One region of the Roseixanthobacter liquoris genome, then DNA from elsewhere that is predicted to be linked to it. Evidence: predicted binding sites of a transcription regulator. Region 1 holds the regulator's gene; the other holds the start of a gene.
The links. Region 1 encodes PhoB, which activates phosphate uptake and scavenging genes when phosphate is short. Its sites were predicted from a motif close to TGTCATNNANCTGTCAT; they were not measured.
Positions count from the first base shown of each region.

Region 2: V5F84_RS21080 (arsenate reductase/protein-tyrosine-phosphatase family protein) is a predicted target of PhoB. The motif match lies at 1,234-1,250, and genes of this name have one in related genera.

Region 1 is NZ_CM195537.1:1,641,024-1,644,225, reverse strand. Features, by position in the region: gene V5F84_RS07300 (aspartate aminotransferase family protein) at 1-139, opposite strand, end outside; gene V5F84_RS07295 (GcrA family cell cycle regulator) at 476-988, shown strand; gene phoB (phosphate regulon transcriptional regulator PhoB) at 1,510-2,211, opposite strand; gene phoU (phosphate signaling complex protein PhoU) at 2,217-2,945, opposite strand; gene pstB (phosphate ABC transporter ATP-binding protein PstB) at 2,965-3,202, opposite strand, start outside.
Region 2 is NZ_CM195537.1:4,677,391-4,680,592, reverse strand. Features, by position in the region: gene denD (D-erythronate dehydrogenase) at 1-653, shown strand, start outside; gene V5F84_RS21080 (arsenate reductase/protein-tyrosine-phosphatase family protein) at 706-1,161, opposite strand; gene V5F84_RS21075 (hypothetical protein) at 1,410-2,753, shown strand; gene V5F84_RS21070 (succinate dehydrogenase iron-sulfur subunit) at 2,949-3,202, opposite strand, start outside.

The sequences.
Region 1 (3,202 bases):
CGTGCCCGAGGATGTTGACCGCAATGCCGGCGGTGAAATCGAGAAAACGTCGCCCGTCCGTCGTGACGAGCCAGCAGCCCTCTCCCCTTTCAAAAACGAGGTCGATGCGCGCGTAGGTCGGCAGAACGGGGGTGATCACGGAACCCCTCCTCTTGGGGTGGGGCGAAACGCACAGCGTCTCGCCGGACATCAGAAACGCCAAAGGCCGCCCTCGCGGGGCGGCCCGACAAAAAGGGATTCTAATGATCGCGCGCGTGAGGTCAACAGAGCGCAGCCGTTAACCTGATTGTAACGACTTGGGGACAACGGCGCGGGAATGCATTCCGACTCTGTGCGCGGGTGCGTGCATATTGTAGTTTGCTCGTGGCCGACCACGACATGTCGTGCAGGCCTGTTCCCCAAGTGACGTTGGGCCCTGCGAACCCGCGTGCAATGGCGCGCCTGGGTGCGGGAGAAGAGTCGAAGGAGGAGAGCGATGAGCTGGAACGACGAGCGCGTCGAACTCTTGAAGAAGCTCTGGGGCGAAGGGCTTTCCGCAAGCCAGATCGCCGGCGAGCTGGGCGGCATCACCCGCAATGCGGTGATCGGAAAAGTGCACCGCCTCGGCCTCTCCGGCCGTGCGAAATCAACGGTTCCCGCGGCTCGCCCGCGCAAGGCGCGGCCGGAAGCGCCCGCACACAAGCCCGCGCCTCAGCCGCAGACCATCGGCAACACCGCGCTCGCCCCCGCGCTGGAAGCCTTCGTGGCGCCCGAGCCCGCGCCGCGCCCGGCCTCCGCCGGCAATGTGGTCGCCATGGGCCAGCGCTGCACCATCATGAACCTCACCGAGGGCACCTGCCGCTGGCCGATCGGTGAGCCGGGCACGGAAAGCTTCTATTTCTGCGGCGGGCGCAGCCTCACCGGCATGCCTTATTGCACGACCCATGCGCGGATGGCCTACCAGCCCACGCAGGATCGCCGCCGGGACCGTCGCGTCGCCCGCATCTGAGCGGCGCGCACCGGGAACGACATGTGCCGGCGCAAGCGTTTGCCGGCACATGCAAGGAAGGACCCCGGAGCAGATCGCCGGGCATGCGAGGCGGGGAACGACCGGCGTGGGCCTCGGCCCAATCGGGGAAGGCGTTCCCGGAGCGGGTCTTTCGAGAAGGGCGCGCCGCTCGCCCGGGCGTCGAAGCCATTTTAGGGTCTGCCAGCGACCGGCTGGGCCCTGCTGAAACGCCAAAGGGGCCCTGCCCGCCGCGCGAGATGGCGTGCCGCGATGGGCGACCAGCCGCAGCGACCCGATTTGCGCGAAGATCGCATCATACGAAACGGACAGCCGGCCAGGCGCATCGGCCGGGCCAGGATTTGCGCCTTGCCCCCCGCCTGTGGGCCGGCGCCTGCGCGCCATCACTTTTCGCGAAATAATGATCTTGGCGATGTGCGCCGCAGAGCATCCGGCGGCTTGCCGGGGGTGCGAGCGCGACAGGGATCGACCTGCCGGCGCCCGCCGCGTCTGGCCCCTGGCGCTCAATGCACGCGGGCGAACATCTCGTTGAAGGAATAGCCGGCGCCGCGCACGGTGCGGATCGGATCGGACTGCCGGCCCCGGTTGATCGCCTTGCGCAGGCGGCCCACATGCACGTCCACCGTGCGCTCGTCGATATAGACGTCCTGTCCCCAGACGCCGTCGAGCAATTGCTCGCGGGAGAACACCCGTCCGGGGCTCTGCATCAGGAATTCCAGCAGGCGGAATTCCGTCGGCCCGAGATGGACCTCGCGCCCCGACCGGTGGACCCGGTGGGTCTCCCGGTCCAGCTCGATATCGCCGGCCCGCAGCAGGGTCGCCACATGCTCCGGCTTCGCCCGCCGCAGCAGCGCCCGCACCCGCGCCAGAAGCTCGGGAACGGAGAAGGGCTTGACGACATAATCGTCGGCCCCGGTGGCGAGGCCGCGCACGCGTTCCGTCTCGTCGCCGCGGGCGGTGAGCATGATCACCGGCAGCCGCTCGGTTTCCGGGCGCGTGCGCAGGCGGCGGCACAGTTCGATGCCCGACAATCCGGGCAGCATCCAGTCGAGGATGACGAGGTCCGGCACGCTTTCGCGCAACCGGGTCTCGCCCTCATCGCCCCGTCCGACGCTCTCGACGAAATAGCCTTCCGACTCCAGATTGTAGCGGAGCAGAAGGGTCAGCGGTTCCTCGTCCTCGATAATCAAGATACGCGCAGGCACGGATTTTACCCCTGAAGGCTATGCCCCGGGAAAGCGACGGTCGTCTCGCTGGAGACATCCGCCTTCGGGCGCTCTTCGGACAACATCTGTCCCGAAACCATGTAATAGATGGTTTCCGCGATATTGGTCGCGTGGTCGCCGATGCGCTCGATATTCTTGGCGCAGAACAGAAGATGCGTGCACACCGAGATGTTGCGCGGATCTTCCATCATATAGGTGAGGAGCTCGCGGAACAGGGACGTGTACATGGTGTCGATGCCGCTGTCGCGCACCCACACGTCCACGGCCTTCGCCTGGTCGCGGCTGGCGTAGGCGTCCAGCACTTCCTTGAGCTGCTCCAGCACCAGGTCGGACATGTGCTCGACGCCGCGCACCAGCTTCTGGGGGTGATATTCCCCCTCGATGGCGAGGACGCGCTTGCCCACGTTCTTCGCGAGGTCGCCGATGCGCTCCAGGTCGGAGGCGATGCGGATCGAGGCCACCACATCGCGCAGGTCGCTGGCCACCGGCTGGCGCTTGGCGATGCAGATGATGGCCTTTTCCTCGATCTCCCGCTGGAGGTGATCGACGCTCGCATCGAGCAGGATCACCCGCTGGGCGGAAGCGGTGTCGCGGCGGATCAGGGCATTGACGGCGTCAGCCACCATGCGCTCCGACTGGCCACCCATTTCGACGACCTTGCGGCCGATCTCCTTCAGCTCGGCGTCGAAGGCCGAGACGGTATGGTCGGACATCTGGCAGATCCTTGCTCGGTCAGCCGAAGCGGCCGGTGATGTAATCGCGGGTCTTGATCTGCTTGGGGTTGGTGAAGATCACGTCGGACGGCGCGACCTCGACCAGCTCACCCAGGTAGAAGAAGGCGGTGATATCGGCGCAGCGCGCCGCCTGCTGCATGTTGTGGGTCACGATGACGATCGTGAAATCCTGCTTCAGCTCGTCGATCAGGTCCTCGATCTTCGAGGTGGAGATCGGGTCGAGCGCGGAGGTCGGC
Region 2 (3,202 bases), 1.8 Mb from region 1:
GGGCGATCGAGGGCTACACCCCGCGCCTGGTCTTCACCTCGTCCATCGCGGTGTTCGGGGCGCCGTTCCCGGAAGCCATCGCCGACGATTTCTTTCTCACCCCGCTCACCTCCTACGGCACGCAGAAGGCCATGGGCGAGCTGCTGCTGGCGGATTATTCCCGCCGCGGCTTCCTGGACGGCGTGGGCATCCGCCTGCCCACCATCTGCGTGCGGCCGGGCAAGCCCAACAAGGCGGCCTCCGGCTTCTTCTCCGGCATCATCCGCGAGCCGCTGTCCGGCCAGGAAGCGATCCTGCCGGTGTCGGAGGAGGTGCGGCACTGGCACGCCTCGCCGCGCTCCGCCGTTGGTTTCCTGCTGCATGCCGCGACGCTGGACACGGCGCCGCTCGGCGCGCGCCGCAGCCTGACCATGCCGGGCCTCTCGGTGACGGTGGGCGAGCAGATCGCCGCGCTGCGCCGGGTGGCGGGAGAGCGGGCGGTGTCGCTGATCCGCCGCGTGCCGGACCCGGTGATCGAGCAGATTGTCGCGGGATGGCCGCGCAATTTCGATCCCGCGCGGGCGCTGTCCCTCGGCTTCAAGGCGGAATCCTCGTTCGACGAGATCATCCGCATCCATATCGAGGACGAATTGGGCGGCCAGATCGCCGCCTGAGGTCGCGCCTGACGCCGCGACGACCGCCGCTTGGGCGGTCGCCTGGATGTTCTCAGGCGGCCGCCGCGAGTTGCCCGGCGCCGAGCGCGCCGATGGCCGCCCGCAATTCCGGCAGCAGCCGGCGATAGGCGAGCCGGCGTTCGTGCATGTCGCCGAGCCGCGAGACATCCTCCATCTGCCAGCGATGGTGAAGCCGATGGTGCGGCCGCAGCGCGCTGTGCGCGACGCTGGTGTGGGCGCCGGGAATCAGCGAGATCACCGCGTCGATATGGGGCGCGCCGGGCAAGGTGAAGACCTCCAGCGGCTTGCAGGACAGGCCGTCGGCCGGCACGCCTTCCGCATGCAGGCATTCCACCGCCGCCATGTCCACGCTGGCATGGGGCGACAGGCCGGCGCTGAAGGCCCGCAAATGCGGCTGGGTGTGGTTCGAGATGGCCTCGGCCAGCAGGCTGAGGCCGGCATTGTCGCGGCAGACGAACAAGATCGAAGGTTTCGGCGCCAGGGCCATTCTTATTCTCCTTGCAACGCGTCCGGGTCCCCCCGCCCCGAATCACATCGGCCACAACCATAGATAGGTTCTCCGACAGGCTGGTGACGGCGCCGGCATGCGCGCGGGAAGCCTGGGGATTTCGGCATTTCGCCGGTGCGCGCGGACGCGTTAACCAAATCGAAGGAAACACCAGCGATGCATCGCTTAGGCTAGAGGACACACGATTCTGTGAGTGTCCGGGCCTGCCGGCTGATTCGGAGGCTGAAATGGCGAAGAGCGAAGTGACGAGCGCCGAGGTGAGCAAGATCGCTGCCAGGGCCCTGCGCGACCCCGCGAGCGTGACCCCTGAGGAGATCAAGGCTCTGGCTGCATCCGCGCTGACGCAGGCGCCGGACAAGACGGCCGCCAAATCCCCCGCCAAGACGGCCGCCAAGACCGTTGCTAAGACCGCCGGCAAGTCCGCCCCCAAGCTGGCGGCGACCAAGGCCGCGCCGGCCAAGGCGAAGCCCGCGGTGAGCCCTGCGGTGGCGGCGACGCCCGCCCCGGCTGCCGCGTCCGCCGCGCCGGTTTCCGCACCCGCTAAGATTGTGGCCGCGCCCGCCAAGGCGGCCCGCCCTGCGGCGAAGGCCAAGCCGGCGAAGCAGAATTCGACGACGGCCGCTGCCCAGGTACCGGCATCCAAGGTACCGGCCTCCAAGGTACCGGCGCCCAAGGCGAAGGCGACCGCTTCCGAGGCGGCGGTGTCCAATCCGGTCGCGGCCGCCCCCGCCGCTGCGCCGGCGCCCGCCGCGTCCAAGGCCAAGACGGTCACGCGCAAGACAGTCGCGACCAAGACGGTCGATGCCAAGCCGGCGGTGGCCAAGACGGCGGTGTCGAAGACGGTCAAGGCCAAACCGGCGGTGGCCAAGGCGGCGCCGGTGAAATCTTCCGCCGCGAAGGCTTCCGTTGCGGTCGCGCCCGCGGTCGCGCCCGTGCCGGCCCCCGCCGCGAAGGCCAAGGCCGCGAAGGGCAAGCCCGCGAAAGACAAGGCGGCCAAGCCCGCCGCCCCCGCGCCGGTCGCGGAAGCGCCCGTCCCCTCGGCACCGGTGACCGCCGCGCCGGCGAAGGTCGCCAAAGCCAAGGCGGCTGCTCCCAAAACCGCTGCCGCTGCCAAAACCGATGCTGCTCCCAAGGCAGCCACGCCGAAGGCTGCCGCCGCCGCGCCGGCGACGTCGGTTCCGGCCAAGGTCAACGGCGCCAAGGTGCCGGCGGCGAAAGCTTCCGCCGCCAAGGCTCCCGCGTCCAAGGCTCCCGCGTCCAAGGCGGCTGTCTCCAAGGCGGCTGTGTCCAAAGCTCCAGCGGCCGCTGTCGCTGCCCCCGTCGGGGCGGTGGAAGCCGCGCCCGCCGCTGCGCCGGCTCCGGCCGCCCCCAAGAGTGCGCCCCCCAAGAGTGCGCCCCCCAAGAGTGCGCCCCCCAAGAGTGCGCCCCCCAAGAGTGCGCCCGCCAAGAGTGCGCCCGCCAAGAAGGCCGCGCCCAAGGACGCTGCTGCCAAGGCCGCCGCTCCGAAAGCCGCGGCCCCCAAGAGCGCCCCGGCCGCGAAGGCCTCCAAGAACGCACCCAAGAAGGATTGAGGTGCGGGCCAGCGGTTGCTCCCTCCAAGGGGGCTTCCTCAGGGCGCTGGCAATGGCCGAGGGGCGCCGCCGCCGCCTCGGGCTGCCGGGGGACCCTATCCCCCAAGACAATAAAAAACGCGCGGCTCGCACCGCGCGTTTTTTTGTCCGAACGACTGAACGTGGGCCCCGGCGGACGAAGCCCCGGCGCCAGGATCAGATCTGGCGTTCCACCATCATCTTCTTGATTTCGGCGATCGCCTTGGCCGGGTTCAGCCCCTTGGGGCAGGCCTGGGCGCAGTTCATGATGGTGTGGCAGCGATAGAGGCGGAAGGGATCTTCCAGATTGTCCAGGCGCGAGCCGGTGCGCTCGTCGCGGCTGTCGGAGAGCCAGCGATGGGCCTGGAGCAGGGCGGCGGGGCCGAGATAGCGGTCGCCGTTCCACCAATAGCTCGGGCAGGAAGTGGAGC